2 regions of the Vibrio profundum genome follow, and region 1 is predicted to be linked to the other one. Evidence: predicted binding sites of a transcription regulator. Region 1 holds the regulator's gene; the other holds the start of a gene.
The links. Region 1 encodes CRP, which controls carbon source genes, mostly activating them, when cyclic AMP is high. Its sites were predicted from a motif close to TGTGANNNNNNTCACA; they were not measured.

Region 1 (8,320 bases):
AGCAACTGGTGCAGGCTTTTGCTGACAAAGTAAAAGCGAACAGTGAAACGATAGCGGAAATCATTGCTAAAGAGACGGGTAAGCCTATTTGGGAAACTCGCACTGAAGCGGCGGCAATGGCGGGTAAAATCGCGATATCTATTCGTGCTTATCATGACAGAACTGGAGCTGCGACTCGTGAAGTTGCTGGCAATCAAGTAGTGCTGCGCCACCGACCACTAGGTGTGATGGCCGTTTTTGGTCCTTATAACTTCCCCGGACATTTGCCTAATGGGCATATTGTGCCAGCACTCTTAGCTGGTAACACCGTGGTGTTTAAGCCTTCAGAATTGACACCGTGGACGGGCGAATTTGTCATGAAACTATGGCAAGAAGCGGGCTTACCTGCTGGCGTTGTCAACTTAGTACAAGGCGCAAAAGAAACCGGTATCGCGCTAGCCAATGCCAAAGGTATTGATGGCGTACTCTTTACCGGCAGTGCGAATACCGGGCATATATTGCACCGCCAATTCGCAGGCCAGCCAGATAAAATGCTCGCATTGGAAATGGGTGGCAATAACCCAATGGTGATTTCTGAGCAATATGGAGATTTGGATGCCACGGTATACACCATAGTACAATCGGCATTTATTAGTGCTGGTCAGCGCTGTACGTGCGCACGCCGCTTATATGTTCCAGAAGGAAACAAAGGGGACCAGCTACTAAGTAAATTACTCACTGCAGCGAAGGAAATCATTGTTGATCAGCCATTTGCCGAGCCAGCGCCTTTCATGGGACCGCAAATTTCTCAGCAAGCCGCGCAAGTTATTCTCGACGCACAGGCCAATCTTGTGTCACTAGGCGGTAAATCAATTTTGCCTGCCAGAGCAGGTGAGGCCGCCTTTGTTTCGCCGGGTATTATTGATGTCACCGATATCGCTGAGTTGCCTGATGAAGAGTACTTTGGGCCTTTACTACAGGTTGTTCGCTATCGCACCTTAGAACAAGCGGTCACGCTTGCTAATGACACGCGTTTTGGCCTGTCAGCGGGCTTAGTGTCTACCGATGATTCTGAGTGGGATTACTTCGTTGATCATATTCGCGCGGGTATCGTGAATCGTAACCGTCAATTGACAGGCGCGAGTGGTGATGCACCATTTGGTGGTCCTGGGGCATCTGGTAACTTACGACCAAGCGCTTACTATGCGGCGGATTACTGTGCCTATCCAATGGCTTCAATGGAGGGAGCATCAACGATGCTGCCAGACACTTTGAGTCCAGGTATCAAACTTTAGTGTGATGAGAAGAGGAGTCGGTAATGACACCGTCGATATTATTTCAATCTCTCTGGAATGACTATATTGAGCGCCTATGCCCATCGGCTGAGCGTGTTCACAAGCTGCTGCAAGAAGAGACGACCCTGATTAACGACCATATTGCATTGCGCACCTTTAATCTCGCGCCTGTTGGCCTTGAGGTGTTGGCTGCGCCTTTCTTAGCATTGGGCTATCAAGAATGTGGTGATTATGTTTTTGAAAGCAAGCATTTGGTAGCAAAGCATTATGAACACCCTGATGCTAATCAGCCTAAGGTGTTCATCAGTGAATTGTTGGTAGAGAAATTACCGAGCCAAGCGCAAGCTATTGTTGAGCGCTTGGTACAACAAGTCGATTCACAGCGTTTACACTCACATGAGTTTCTATCGGCTGGGCGTTTATGGGACATCAGCTTCGATGACTATCAGTGCCTTGCTAAGAGTAGCGAATACGCCGCTTGGTTGTCGGTTCATGGTTATGGTGCTAATCACTTTACGGTGAGCGTTAACCAGCTCAATCGCTTCGAGCAAGTCAAACAAGTGAACGATTACCTGACACAATCTGGTTTTGCAATTAATCAATCGGGTGGAGAAGTAAAAGGGTCGCCTGAAGTTTTGTTAGAACAATCATCGACGATGGCTGATAAAGTCGTGGTGACATTTAGCGATGGTCAGCATGAAGTGCCGGGTGGGTTCTACGAATTTGCTAAGCGTTACGCTATGGCCAATGGCGAGCTATACCCAGGCTTTGTTGCAGCGTCTGCAGATAAGATCTTTGAAAGCACTAATCTTTGATAATATTGATTTATAAAAAGATGAAGGAAGGGTGAGTGTGAAAACTCGCTCTTTGCTAAAACATAAAGCCACCTCAATGAGGTGGCTTTATTGTCTGCATCTTTAATTGCTAGGTGATTAACGAGTGCCGTATACGACGATCGTTTTACCGTGCGCAGAAATCAGATTCTGCTCTTCTAGCATTTTAAGGATACGACCAACAGTTTCGCGGGAGCAACCAACAATCTGGCCAATTTCTTGGCGAGTGATTTTGATTTGCATGCCATCAGGGTGGGTCATTGCATCCGGTTGTTTCGCCAGATTAAGCAGTGTTTGGGCAATACGGCCCGTCACATCTAGGAAAGCTAAATCGCCAACTTTTTGGCTAGTCACTTTCAATCTGCTCGCAATCTGTGAAGACAGACGCATCAGGATGTCAGGGTTAACTTGGATAAGCTGACGGAATTTCTTAAAAGAAATTTCAGCAACTTCGCATGGAGATTTAGCTCTTACCCAGGCTGTACGTTCTTGATCTTCTTCAAATAGACCAAGTTCGCCGATGAAATCACCTTGGTTGAGGTAAGACAGGATCATCTCCTTGCCTTCTTCGTCTTTTATCAGAACCGCAACAGATCCTTTAACAATGTAATACAACGTTTCCGCCTTCTCGCCCGCATGGATCAACGTGCTCTTTGAAGGGTACTTATGAATATGACAATGTGAAAGAAACCACTCTAATGTTGGGTCGGTTTGAGGTTTACCTAGAACCATAATATCTCACTTCCTCTGCAGGTGATGCTTGCCGTGTTCCATAATTTAGCCAGACCAGAAACCTGGTCTATCAGGACAAAATAGTTTCCTTATGCCGCAAGCTATCTTGTGTTTCCTTTCTGATAGTATCCTTTTTGCCACAGAATTTCTTGATTTAAATGGCTCGGAGGCGCGCATTTTATAGGCAAAAACGTGCCTAAGATCACGCTATGAGAACTCAGTGTCATTCGTGGCTAAATCTTGAGCACTCTAGCCTATTTTACCCGTCTCGATCAACTGTTGCAAAATTGGTCGTACGATCAGCTCCATGGCAAAGCTCATTTTGCCCCCAGGAACGACAAGCGTGTTATGACGCGACATGAATGAGCCATCAATCATAGCGAGCAGGTATGGAAAATCGACGTTTTTCATTCCGCGTAACCGGATGACCACAAAGCTTTCATCGAGGCTGGGGATGCCTTTGGCATTGAGTGGATTGGAAGTATCAACGGTTGGAACACGCTGGAAATTGATATGAGTACGAGAGAATTGTGGGGTGATGTAGTTTAGGTAGTCGTCCATAGAACGCACGATGGAGTCCATCACGGCTTCTCGTGAGTGGCCGCGGTCACGGGTGTCACGGACAAATTTCTGTATCCACTCAAGGTTAACAATGGGCACCATGCCAATTAGTAGATCGACATGTTGGGCGACATTGACGTCACCATCTACGACCCCCCCGTGCAAGCCTTCGTAGAACAATACATCGGTATTGGTGGGTAAGTCTTGCCAAGGAGTAAACGTGCCGGGCATTTGATTGTAGGGTACGGCCTCATCAAAGGTGTGTAAGTAGCGGCGTACTTGGCCGACTCCTTCCTTACCAAAGGTTTTGAAAAATTGCTCCAGCGTGGTGAAATTATTGGCTTGTGGTCCGAAGTAGCTGATGTGCCGCCCTTGTTCGCGGGCTTTACGGATCTCCACGTCCATCTCGGGGCGAGTGAATTGATGGAAACTGTCACCTTCTACCCATGCAGGCTTGATGTTCATCATATTGAACATCTTTCTAAACGCTTCCGATGTGGTGGTCGTTCCAGCTCCTGATGAACCGGTGACGGCGATAATGGGGTGCTTTGCTGACATGACGAGCCCTGTCTATTCGATAATTGCCTTTGGCGAATGACTATAGCAGGAACTGGCTTGGCTATGAAATATTGCCTTGAAATGTATGACGAAGCTGAATGTTTACCGATTCATGCAGCTCTGAATACACGATGACCGCTTCATTATTTTTTAGCTGTATTTTTACTTGGTCGACTTTATTTTGTAGCGAGAATTCTTCTGTTCCGTAGTCGGTGCCTTCACGTAGTACAAACTCATGAATGAGGTTGTCTAGTGTCTCAGTTTCGAGCTGTTGCCAAGGTATGATCATATCAAGCTTTTAAGGGGTAAGTTGAGCGAGGGCAGCAGTATACCTGAGCCGATAGCAAAAAACCTACCCTGCTGAGAGTGTACATATGAGGCTAACTGCTTACTTTGGCATTGCTAAAGATGGGATAGAGGCGCTCTGCACCAAGCTGCCGACAATAGCTCAAGGTTAACGGTGTGGTTGTGGGGCTGATGAGGCCTAAGCTATTCACACAGGCAACCAAGTCGGATTGCTGCTGCTTTTCAAGTTGCAGCTCAAACTGGAGTGACTCTCGGTAGAGAGAGTCAGGGAGATGCTGTTTATATTGTCGCCTTAGCTGACGAAAATTGTGCAGCAGAGCCTCCGTACGCCCTACGCAGGTCTCCACTTGGTGCCAGTCTTGCTCTTGAAATGCTATTTGCTGCTCATCAAGCCACTTGAGCAATAGCAGTAAATTCACATTGCCCCGAAAGTGGTTCTGTAATTCTAAACAAGCGTTTTTAACTTGCCTTATTCCGTAGTATTGCAAGCTAAACTGCCACAACCTTTCTAAGGTTAATGGCATGCTAGCAGACTTCACCGTCATTACGCGTTGAGTTCCTGTTCCATATTTTCGAGTTCTTCTTGCAGCGACATCCATTCTAGCTCGACTTCCTCAAGTTTAGACTTACTACTGGCTTGTGCGCTGAGTACTTGGTTAAGTTTAGTCTTATTTTCTGCTTCATATAAGGAAGCCTCTACTAATTGCTCTTCGGCCTCGCTTAACTGTTGCTGCAGTCTATCCATTTCTTTTTCCAATTTGGTCAGAGTTTTGCGAATTGGTGCAGTAAGCTTACGAAACTCTGCTTCCTTACGCTTTTGCTCTTTTTTGGAGGCGGCGCTGTGGCTGGTATCTTTTTCCAAGCTTGGGGCTTGATTAGCCTTTCGCGTCAGCTTTTGTTGTTCCGTGAGCCATTTATAATAGCCAGTGAGGTCATCGTTAAACGGTGCAACTTGGCGGTTATCAACCAAATATAGCTCGTCTGTGGTCGCACGCAGCAAATAACGGTCGTGGCTGACAATGACCATGGCGCCTTCAAATGACTGCAGAGCTAATGTCAGCGCTTGACGCATATCCAAATCAAGGTGGTTGGTCGGTTCATCGAGCAGCAATAAGTTGGGTTTACCCCAGACAATCAGCGCTAGCACGAGGCGGGCTTTTTCGCCCCCAGAAAATGGAGCTACTTTCTCAAGCGATTTCTCGCCTTGAAAGCCGAAGCTGCCTAAGTAATCACGCAGTTGCTGTTCGGTATGCTTGGGTGCGATTTGCATCATATGTTGCAAAGGCGATTCTTCAGGGTGCAGGGTTTCAAGCTGATGCTGAGCAAAATAACCAATTTTGACCCCTTGTGAGTAAATAAACTCGCCGCTTTGCGGTATCAACTCCCCCGATAATAATTTGATTAACGTCGATTTACCTGCGCCATTTCTGCCGAGCAATCCAATACGGCTGCCGGGGACGAGGTTTAAACGAATTTTCTCTAGAATTAGGTTGTCTTCGTAGCCTGCGGATACGTGATCCATCCTCAATATTGGATTTGGAAGCGCGTCAGGTTGCTTGAATTCAAAGCTAAATGGGTTATCAAACTGAGCGGGAAGAACCTTTTCCATTTTTTCCAGCGCTTTGATACGACTTTGCGCTTGGCGGGCCTTAGAGGCTTTGTAGCGAAATCGGTCGATATAGCTTTGCATGTGCGACATTTGCTTTTGTTGCTTTTGATACGAAGCTTGCTGTAGTAGAAGTTTCTGCGCGCGCTGGCTTTCGAACGACGAATAGTTGCCGGTGTACTCATTGAGTGATTGGTTTTCAACATGGATCACTCGGCTTACGATAGGGTCGAGAAAATCTCGGTCATGGGAAATGAGAATTAAAGTGCCCGGATAAGTCTGCAGCCATTGCTCTAGCCACATGACAGCGTCTAAATCCAAGTGGTTGGTTGGTTCGTCCAGTAATAACAAATCTGAGCGACACAGTAGCGCTTGAGCGAGGTTCAGGCGCATCCGCCAGCCACCAGAAAACTGGGTTAAGTGCCAGCCCATCTGCGTTTGGCTAAATCCTAGCCCGTCTAACAATTCTGCCGCTCTGGATTGAATGGTATAGCCGCCAATCGTTTCAATTTGTCCATGCAGTTCAGCCGCGAGAGTGCCATTGTCATCGGCCTCGGCTTGCAGTAGCGCTTTTTCCAATTGACGGTATTCACGATCGCCATCAATAACATATTCGATTGCGCTGCGCTCAATTGCTGGAGTTTCTTGTGCAACCCAAGCTAGCTGCCAATGACTCGGCTGGCTGAAGTTGCCCGCATCAATACTTAGCTCATCTTTCATGAGTGCAAAGAGAGTCGATTTACCACAGCCGTTTTTACCGACTAGGCCAATCTTATCTCCGGGGTGGATGGTTGCTGAGGCGTGTTCGAGAAGTGGTTTGCCGCCGCGCAGCAATTGAATATCAGAGAAGGTAATCATAAATTTCTAGGGTAATTAGTTAAGCGATCTTCGGGAATAGTAGGGTGAATGAGGATAAATGTCGATCATTATGCAATTTGAGGTATGATTCACAATAGGTAGGAAAAATTCGACAAGGACTGTGGCACGACGAATGGTAAACCCAACGGCAACGACTATCTCCCCTCCGAAGGTACTGGTGATTTATGCTCATCCAGACCCAGATAGCTCGATCGCAAATCAAACGTTAATTAATAATATAAGCGACTTAGAGCATGTGTTAGTGCATGACATCTACGCTCAATACCCTGACTTCTTTATCGATGTGCATCATGAGCAGCAATTATTATTGCAACATGATGTGATTGTTTTTCAGCATCCCCTGTATATGTATTCTTGTCCTTCGCTGCTTAAAGAGTGGTTTGATCGGGTTCTTGCCAAAGGGTTTGCATTTGGCGAGCATTGTGCGCTGCAGGGGAAGAGCTGGAGGAATGTTATCACCACGGGTGGTAAATTTTTGGCCTTTGATGAGAAGGGCTATAATAAATACCCGTTGGAACAAATTCTGCAACCTTTTGAGTTGACCGCCGCGCTATGCAAAATGGAGTGGTTCGAGCCATTGGTTCTGTATTGGTCGCATCACGTGACGGACGTACAGCGCGAGCGGCATGCTCAGCAATATCGAGAGTGGTTGATCTCTCCTTGCTCGTTATCAGGAGGCGATAATGGAGATTGCACATGATGTACTAGAAAGCTGTGCGATTTTTCTTGCGGCAGCGGTGGTCACGGTACCGATCGCGCAGCGGTTAGGCCTGGGCTCCGTATTAGGATATTTGCTAGCAGGGGTGGCTATCGGCCCCTGGGGGCTTGGCCTGATCGATGATGTTGAAGCCATTTTGCATTTTGCAGAATTTGGCGTGGTGTTGCTGCTTTTCTTGATAGGGTTAGAGCTGAATCCTCAGAAGTTATGGCAGTTACGAGGGCCGATTCTTGGCTTTGGTGGGGCTCAGGTCGTGATCACGACCGCGGTATTGGCCAGCATTGCGAATTTGGCGGGCATGTCTTGGCAAGTCAGTTTAGTTATTGGCATGGGGCTAGCACTTTCATCGACTGCCATTGCGTTGAAAGTGATTGAAGAGCAAGAGCTCGAGGGAACGGAGGCTGGCCATTCAGGCTTTTCAGTGCTCTTATTTCAAGATATTGCGGTGATTCCTATGCTGGCTTTGATGCCAGTCCTTGCAGGAAACACGGCCGGAAACTGGTTGGATGCCGCTTGGATCTTAGGTGCGGTTATTGGCCTGTTTATTTTTGGTCACTTTTTACTTCGTCCATTGTTTCGCTATGTGATTATGACTGGCGTACGTGAATTATTTACGGTCACAGCACTGATGTTAGTAGTCGGTATTGCTGTCATCATGAAGCACCTAGGTATTTCGATGGCGCTGGGCACCTTTTTGGCGGGTGTACTGCTGGCCGACAGTGAATATCGGCATGAGCTGGAAATAGCAATCGAGCCGTTTAAAGGCCTGCTGTTGGGACTGTTTTTTATTTCGATTGGCATGGCGGTGAATCTAGGGCTGTTTTTGCTTGCGCCGTTTAAAGTGTTGGCGGCG
Region 2 (8,320 bases), on a different contig from region 1:
GGCTAAGGCACGAGCAAGCCCAACCCTTTGCTGCATTCCGCCACTAAGCTCACCGGGATAGCTCGCTTCATAATCGGTCAATCCCACTAAGCCTAGCGCCGTTTTCGCTTTAGCTTTTCGAGTCTCTTTGTCAACGCCAGATACTTCTAGTCCATATTCGACATTGTTCAATACGTTTCGATGAGGAAACAAGCCAAAGTTCTGGAACACCATAGAGATTTTGTTTCGGCGAACTTCGTTCAATTGCTTGTTAGTCATCGCTAGGATGTTCTGCCCGTCGATCAATACTTCGCCTCGACTCGGCTCAATCAGACGGTTCAGGCAGCGAATGAGGGTTGATTTACCGCTACCGGATAAACCCATTACTACAAAGATTTCACGTTTTTTGATTGCGAAGTCAGCGCCGTGAATACCGAGAACTGCACCTGTTTTTTGCAAGATATCCTGTTTAGACATCCCTTGGTCGGCAAGTGATAAAGCTTGCTTAGCTGAACTACCGAACACTTTATACAGTGCCTTAACTTCAACCGCTGGGGTGGCTGGATTCTGGTCGTCTGACTTCGAGCTGGGCTCACATTGCTCTTCAGCGTCAGTCGCTTCTAAGCTTTGCATGGATGGTTCTACTGAGGCGGCAGCTTCAGTCTGTTGGGGGGCCATATACAACTCCTGTCTTGTATGGCTAGGTTTATGCTGTAGTGACGGCTAATTCAGTCACTAATCTAGCCAAATAATACGGCTAGTAGTCAATCCAAAAAGCCGGTGGCATAGATAACAAACGCCAACAAGAGAGTGCTGAAGCTAGTTTGGCTTTGACACAATTTCTCTCGTAACAACATATAAACACGCAGGTTAAAAAACGCTATAAATGGTACGAAGTTCCATGCAACTATTCAAATTCGAAACTTAAAAAAGCAGCAAGCCTGATAGTTCTGTCAATTTTTGAAAATAAATAACCTATTGAAATACATGAAATTAGTTAGCCAAACGTTCGAATATCGTTGTTTGTGAAGTTTTTTTGAACGGCTCATTTAATTGATGGGTAATATGAATGATACGATACTTAAAATATGAAAAATCAATAAGATTGACATGGCCGCGGCCAAAAAGGGGCATCCTATTGGTGCAAGAAACATTGCAGGAATAGGCAAAAAACGTGGATAAATATTACTATATTACCTGAATGGTCGCGGCGACCACTTCACCCACATTGAATATTTTTATGGTGAGAATCCCTTGAGTCTCTACACTAGATCTTGGTGTACAATTCGTTCAATTCCCCCTTTAGGCTTCTTCGATTATATGGCTCTATCCAATCAATACGCTGGGTAAAAATGCGCTGACTCGTACGTACGTGGAGTCGAAAGAGTATTGCCAAATGTCTTTCTCTTTTGGCGTCATTTGACTACACCTCGACTAATACCTCTGTCATTTAATTTTCTGATTGAGTTCCGCAATAAACTGTTCGGTTTGAGCCGCCTTCTTACAAATGACACTATCGTTATGCACCGCTACAGGGTTACTTTTATCATGCGGTAGTTCGGGTAAACCTAAAGACTCCAAGGCAAGATAAACATCGGGTACAAAGTCAATCATCGCGTCGATCCGACCGCTCTGTAATTTCTTTATGTTTTTATCAAGAGAATTAACTAACGTCAGTTTGACACCAGATGTATCCACCTTATTCCCATAGGAGAATCCCAGCCTAGCACCTACTTTTTTTCCTTTGAGCTCTGACAAACTTGAAATGACAGGTTTACCGAGTGCAGTGAAAATATACACTTTTGCGATTCCCATAGGCTTACTTTCAATGATGTCACTATTTATATAGTTAGGGTAAAAGTCCGGGTTCTTGTTGGCGGGAGAAAAGCACTTATCACTACTACGTTGAAAAGACTGCTCTGCACGAATAGTGGGCAATGGCACCAATTGTACCGATGCGACCTGCTTAATGATGAGGTCATACTCACCCGTCCCTTTTTTATCATGCAACCCAGGAATAATATTGGTGATAACTTCGGTAGCCATCACCGAAAAGGAACTCATAATGAGCCCCAAACCACATACAATTCTAATCATCATGCGTCTCACTTACCCTAAACATATAGATACACTATAGTTCATCTAACAATACTCTCCATTCGTCTACATTTTCCTCGAAGATTGGAGCTGAAGTGGCGCTTATACGTGAGCCTTAGTTTCCCAAATCAACCGGTTGTGTGTAGACGTATTCAGGGACAGGTTGTCCAAAGAAATAAGATTGAATGATTTGTTTGTATTGCCCAGTACTTTGCAGATGGTGAAGCCCTCGCCTGAATTGGGTTATCCTGTCTTTGCACTGCTCACTGAAGATCATTTGAGTTGGTAGCCGAAATAAACGTTGTTTCGAATAAGTAAATTCAGACGCCCTGTTTGGATAAGAATGTTCAATAGCCGCTAACCCTGGGAGTAATGGGCTCACAAACATATCTAACCGGCCAAGCACGACCTTTTTGACGTTTTGCTGCATGGATTTTACGAGTTCAAGATTCGAGGCAATCCCTTTTACCTTAAGGGCTCTTTCAATCGCTCCACCTCGCATTGTTCCAATTCGATACTCTTTAAATTTAGGCGAGCTCAGTGGTTCAAGACCTAAAGGGTATTTAGACTTCAAGTAAAAAAAATGCGAGGTGACATTATAGAGTGCTTCTGCTGTAAGACCCTTACGTTTATTTTCGTTAAACCAGTGCAGCGACCCTACCGTACTGCAGTGCTTCTCTTTTGATATGCTCCATGAAATTCGCGATAAGGGATAGATAATAAAAGTAGTTTTAACCCCTTGGGAAGCGAATGCTTGCCGGACAATATCGACCAGTAGGCCTTTGTCTTGCCCTAAAAGCGGCGGAAGGTTAATAGTCGCGACAGTCAAAGATTGATCTGTTGAGTCTTTCAGATCTGGGGAAGCAGCAAGAGGGATGGAAATCATGCTACCGACAATAATAAGCCACCTCGATCTATGCCACCTCTTTAAATCCACGGCGGTTCCTCGATTTGATCCGGAAAATACAAGTTCAAAACCAGTATAGTTCACGGTGTAGATCCGCGTAGGTACATAGGTAAGAACCTAGGCACCTTGAGCCGCGTCACGACCTGTAGGCGACCAACAAACAGGCACTCGAACTTCAAGCGGCGACGCTACACCGAAATTTTTCAACAGAATTAGTAATAGGTTGCTTGAATTCCTTTCACATCAGCATAAAATGTGATGACGATCTCACGTAGATATGAAAAATATCGATAAGATTGCCAAAAATTCAAGGTCCAAAGCCAACGACGGTGCTCTCACATGCGCCACTGTCAAATATTTATAATTGGAGTTACCTCTTATGACTACCCCTCACATTAATGCTCAAATGGGCGATTTCGCTGAAACTGTCCTAATGCCTGGCGATCCACTGCGTGCAAAATACATCGCAGAAAACTTCCTAGAAGACGTGCAACAAGTGTGTGACGTACGTAACATGTTCGGCTATACCGGCACTTACAAAGGTAAGAAAGTGTCTGTTATGGGTCACGGTATGGGTATCCCTTCTGCATGTATCTATGTTCACGAGCTAATCGCTGAATATGGCGTAAAAAATATCATTCGTGTGGGCAGCTGTGGCGCTGTACGTGACGACGTTAACCTAATGGACGTAGTGATCGCTATGGGCGCATCTACTGATTCAAAAGTTAACCGTATCCGCTTCAACAGCCACGACTTCGCAGCGATCGCCGACTTTGAATTACTAGAAACAGCTGTTGCTCAAGCGCGTGCACAAGAAGTTTCTGTAAAAGTAGGTAACGTATTCTCAGCTGACCTATTCTACAGCCCAGAGCCAGAAATTTTTGAGAAAATGAAGAAACTAGGCATGCTAGGTGTCGACATGGAAGCAGCAGGTATCTACGGTGTTGCGGCTGATCTAGGCGCGAAAGCACTAACCATCCTGACTGTTTCTGATCACATCCTACGTGGTGAGAAACTAAGCTCAGAAGAACGCCAAAAGTCGTTCAACGAAATGATGAATGTTGCGCTAGAAACTGCGATCAACGTGTAATCTGAAGGCTCTGCCTAATACGTTGGGCAGAGCTTCCTTCAAAGGGGAATAAGGTGAGCGATAATCGACTACCCATACCTGCTGAAGGGCTGCAACTCAATTTCTGTAAAACGCTTGCCTGCGAAAATTTTGGCTCAAGCAATCCCCATGACTATATTTTCCAACATCAAGACCCGACACGTCCAACGATGGTGTGTCGAAAGTGCGGCGCGTTTCCACCACTACTCAATAACCACCAAGTCCTGCTCGAATCTTTGCGTTTGAAAGAGCTGCATCACGATGGCGTGCCCTCATGCCGCAATCAATCGTGTACCAATCACAACCTGCCTGTTTATACCCACAAACACCTTTACCACGCCTTTGGCTTCAGTGGTGATAGACAGCGTTACCGTTGCAAGCAGTGCCAAGCCACCTTTGTTGACAAATGGTCGGGAGAAAACCCGAAAAACCACTTACAACAACAAATCCTAGCCATGCTTTTTACCGGCTATTCGGTGCGGGAAATATGCCGAAAAGTCGATATAAAACCGAAGACTTTCTACGATCACCTTCAACATATCGCCAGTCGGTGCCGGCGGAGATTAGCCAATTTCGATGCCCGATGGCTGCAGAAAACAAAGCATTATGTCATGGCATCCAATTACTCCAAACTGCAACCAAACAGCGATAACGGTGTGTTTTGGCTGGTCACGGGGGAAGCCAACAGCGGTTACATTTATCGTCAGCATATCAATTACTCTGCTAACGATTTAGCGACTGGTAATGCAGACCATGACCCTTACCAAGACAACGCGTCGGTTCTAGCGCGAGACTATCAAGTCAACGCCCTGCCCGAGTCGAATAAAACCGCCGACAGCTTGCTTGAACGGGTTGAACTTCAGTATCAAGCGATCCTCGCCCGCAACAATGTCGAGAGCCCGCTTGGCGATTTAACACGCTTTCATTACCCTTCGATTGGCGTTTTGATCCGCCCGCAATATACTTCATACGCGCATTACCTGAACGTCCTCGAAACTTGTGATGAAAACAAGCGCCTTTCTCTTTTTATGCCGCAGGATCCTTTGCTTCGCTCTGCTGCACTCAGCATTTGCAAAAATCGCATCCTACAAGGGCGTGTCGACCTAATGTATGTTTGTGAAGATCCACTTTGGGATAAAGATCGGGCGATAGAAAAGATTGACGTGGTTCATATGGGATGGTGGCGCGATCGATGGGGAATGGCAAACCAAGAGCAAGCAGAAAAAGGCGTATGTTATTTGGCTGGTGACAATCCAAATCTAGACAAATGGCTGCAAAACGCATCGATTACAGCCATACTTTTCTACCAACAGCGATTCCAGTCCCTCTTTCAAGCCTTTATCAACGAGCCAAGAAGAAGACTACGCCCCGGTGGCCTGCTGCCACTGCTAGATATTTTCCAAGCTTGGCACAACCTCTGCTATCAAGATAAAAACGGCCAAACGGCCGCACAAAAACTGGGATTATGTCAGCACGCCATGACGTTGGAAGAATTGCTGAGCTAGCGGGCAGTTTATTTAATCTTTGATGGTGACTAAACCTGACAGCACAGCTACAAGGTCAATCGAATAATCACATCTAACATTTCATCAAAGCATGGTTCCAACGCATCTTCGTCGACGGCATGGCAATAGACGCCTCGCATCTGATCTGGTTGAAAATCTCCCGATAAGTCAACATCATTTAGCATGTCTGGATCATTGGCCATTCTCAAAAGTAAATCTTGACCTAATTCGCTGTCTGGTCCGGCAGGGGAGGTAAGGGAGGAGCCTAAACCGAGCGTAAACACGAAAATGCCTTCGTTTCGTGCCGCTTCCGCCATATCTTCCACCAAATTTCGAGATACGCGATTGACCCGAGTATACAGATCATTCGCAGAATGGATAAAGCGATTATATTGAGCAACTGGCCGAGTTGGGTGGAATGGGTTTAAGACGTTAAACTCAGTAGCACTGATATCATGGGAGTTAAAATATTCGGGTAATTCTTCCAAATTGTCGTCGATATTGCTGCCAGCGTAGCCACTTCCTGACAATTGCGTCGCGACACTATCAAATTCCCACAGACCGCGTGGTGTGCCACTACCCCCATCGCTTGAGCGTATCGAACCAGCGTAAGTGTTGCTGTCTATAAATTCAAATGAGGATGAAAACGTATTGGGTGCGCCATCAGTGAAGAAAACGATCACTTTGAGGTTAGCCGGATCGGACACATTTCTCAGCTCTTCCAACGCCAGATAAAATCCTTCAGAAGCATTGGTATATTGTGGATTAAAAATACTGCCAAACGTAAACGCATCAATTTCTGAATTGATCGCCGTCCGATCGTGTCCTCTAGGGTCAGTGAACCCGACAGGTACCTCTGCACCAAAGGCAAATTTAACTAACGAAACACGGTCAAACGTCTCATGAAAATTACTAACAAAAGATTTGGAGCGCACGATCACATCTTGCGTCACATCACCTATGGAGCCAATTCGTAAAGAGGTCGTATTATCGACTACCAAAACCAAATCCACGGGTCGGCGTATGACTTCAGCTTGGGCACCAATCGCGAATGCGTTAAACCCTGTAATATTCAAAAACGTAGTCGGCATATCCGCAGACGCGCTAATACTAATACTGATATTGCCATCAGAGTCATACGAAAAATTCACATTTTCAAGAGTCGCAGTGCTTTTATGAAACCCCTCAGGAAAGTTCGCAGCAAAGAACTTATTGGCCGCCGCCACGGCATCCGATTCCCCATCAGCGACCGCTCGCGCCGCTGAAATGCTTGCTGCGTCAACCGCAGCAAACAACTTAGCCTGCACTAAATATGCCCTACCGGCATCGATGGACATACCTGAGACCAGTGCAATAAATGGCAAAGCAACCACCGTTGCTATCGCCACTATCCCTTTATGTTTACGCAATGTCCGTATCATATTGCGGCCTCATTCATAAGTATGTAGTGTCAGACATGACAAAATCGCTGTCGTACACCCAATCATATACAGGTGAGTAGCGATAAATCACTTCCACCACATAGACACTTTCCCCATCACTCAGCGTCATAGGTAAGCTATTCGTAGTCGGCTTATCATCGGGCAACTGACATGTTCCTTCACTGTCCCAACTTCCGCACCCAGCCCAAACATCACTTTCCACATCAATACCATGTTCTGTCCAGCGATATTGATTATTGATATAAGGTGGATCCGACTCTTGTCCAACGACTTGGCTGATGTAAATAATCCCGTCTTCTTCTAGATCCAATGGGCTGGATGTCAAAGCGACGATAGCCATTACGTCCTGAGGAGTCTGAGCACTGGCACGCGAAACAATATTTGCCCCTTCCCGGCTAATGTTTGTAATGATGGTATTGGCCTGAATCATGGAGGTAAGTTCCCAAATACCGACAATAAACAGAAACAACACTGGCATTACTAAGGTCATTTCCACGGCAGCAAAGCCCTTATGAGAGACTCGATAGCCAGATCGCATCAACCCAGATCGCATCAACATAGCTTGTTTCCTCAAAACGACTCATTCCGCATCGCGGCACTGACCGTGAACTCATATTTGCCATCTTGCAAAAATGGATAAACCAACAAACTCGCCGTCGGCCATTCGCAATCTAAGTGAATCGCTATCATGTCTCCCGAACCCCCAAAGCCCGCGACACTATTGCCATACACATCTTCAACACGGATGTTTTCTACGTCCATCACTCGCTCAAGAAAGCCATGCGAAGAACTGGAAATTTTTTCTAAAATGGCCGCCTCTCTACTCCCCTCACTATCAGGATCTAAATCAGAGCGCCCCGTGATTGCATACCTTGCCCCTTCCCGCACGGCATTTTGCATTGTCAGCTTTACATAACCAAAATACGCCAGATCTATCGATGTAATAATGGTGGAAAAAAAGACGCTCGCGACGATGGCAAATTCCACAATCGCGCTCCCACTCTGTTTTTTACTTGAGATCAAATGAGTAGTATTCTCAGGAGGTGTTCTGGAAGCTTGATGAGTATTCGAAAAGCACTCATAAAAACGCCTTCCAATGCCCTTGCCACTAGAACGCACACCTCTACCTATTTTGCGTCTGATAAACCCAGCGAAATCCCACATATAGCACTGCCCACATCCATTTACATGACCTTAACTTTTCATAAAATTGACACAAACTTCACTTTAAAATATGGAAGAACATCTAAGGATTGGTAAATGAGATTATGGTATAACGCCC

Region 2: the regulator CRP is predicted to act here: its motif matches at 3,238-3,253, upstream of deoD (purine-nucleoside phosphorylase).

What each region holds. Positions count from the first base shown of each region.
Region 1 is NZ_JAKJTA010000006.1:138,545-146,864, reverse strand. It holds gene astD (succinylglutamate-semialdehyde dehydrogenase) at 1-1,274, shown strand, start outside; gene L4C34_RS06685 (DUF1338 domain-containing protein) at 1,298-2,089, shown strand; gene crp (cAMP-activated global transcriptional regulator CRP) at 2,207-2,839, opposite strand; gene L4C34_RS06675 (phosphoribulokinase) at 3,089-3,958, opposite strand; gene L4C34_RS06670 (YheU family protein) at 4,020-4,247, opposite strand; gene L4C34_RS06665 (TIGR02444 family protein) at 4,339-4,809, opposite strand; gene L4C34_RS06660 (ABC transporter ATP-binding protein) at 4,809-6,728, opposite strand; gene kefG (glutathione-regulated potassium-efflux system ancillary protein KefG) at 6,862-7,449, shown strand; gene kefB (glutathione-regulated potassium-efflux system protein KefB) at 7,433-8,320, shown strand, end outside.
Region 2 is NZ_JAKJTA010000011.1:93,820-102,139, forward strand. It holds gene L4C34_RS12125 (quaternary amine ABC transporter ATP-binding protein) at 1-657, opposite strand, end outside; gene L4C34_RS12130 (hypothetical protein) at 1,426-2,043, opposite strand; gene L4C34_RS12135 (substrate-binding periplasmic protein) at 2,192-2,962, opposite strand; gene deoD (purine-nucleoside phosphorylase) at 3,363-4,073, shown strand; gene L4C34_RS12145 (transposase) at 4,127-5,596, shown strand; gene L4C34_RS12150 (VWA domain-containing protein) at 5,644-7,017, opposite strand; gene L4C34_RS12155 (TadE/TadG family type IV pilus assembly protein) at 7,031-7,597, opposite strand; gene L4C34_RS12160 (TadE/TadG family type IV pilus assembly protein) at 7,609-8,061, opposite strand.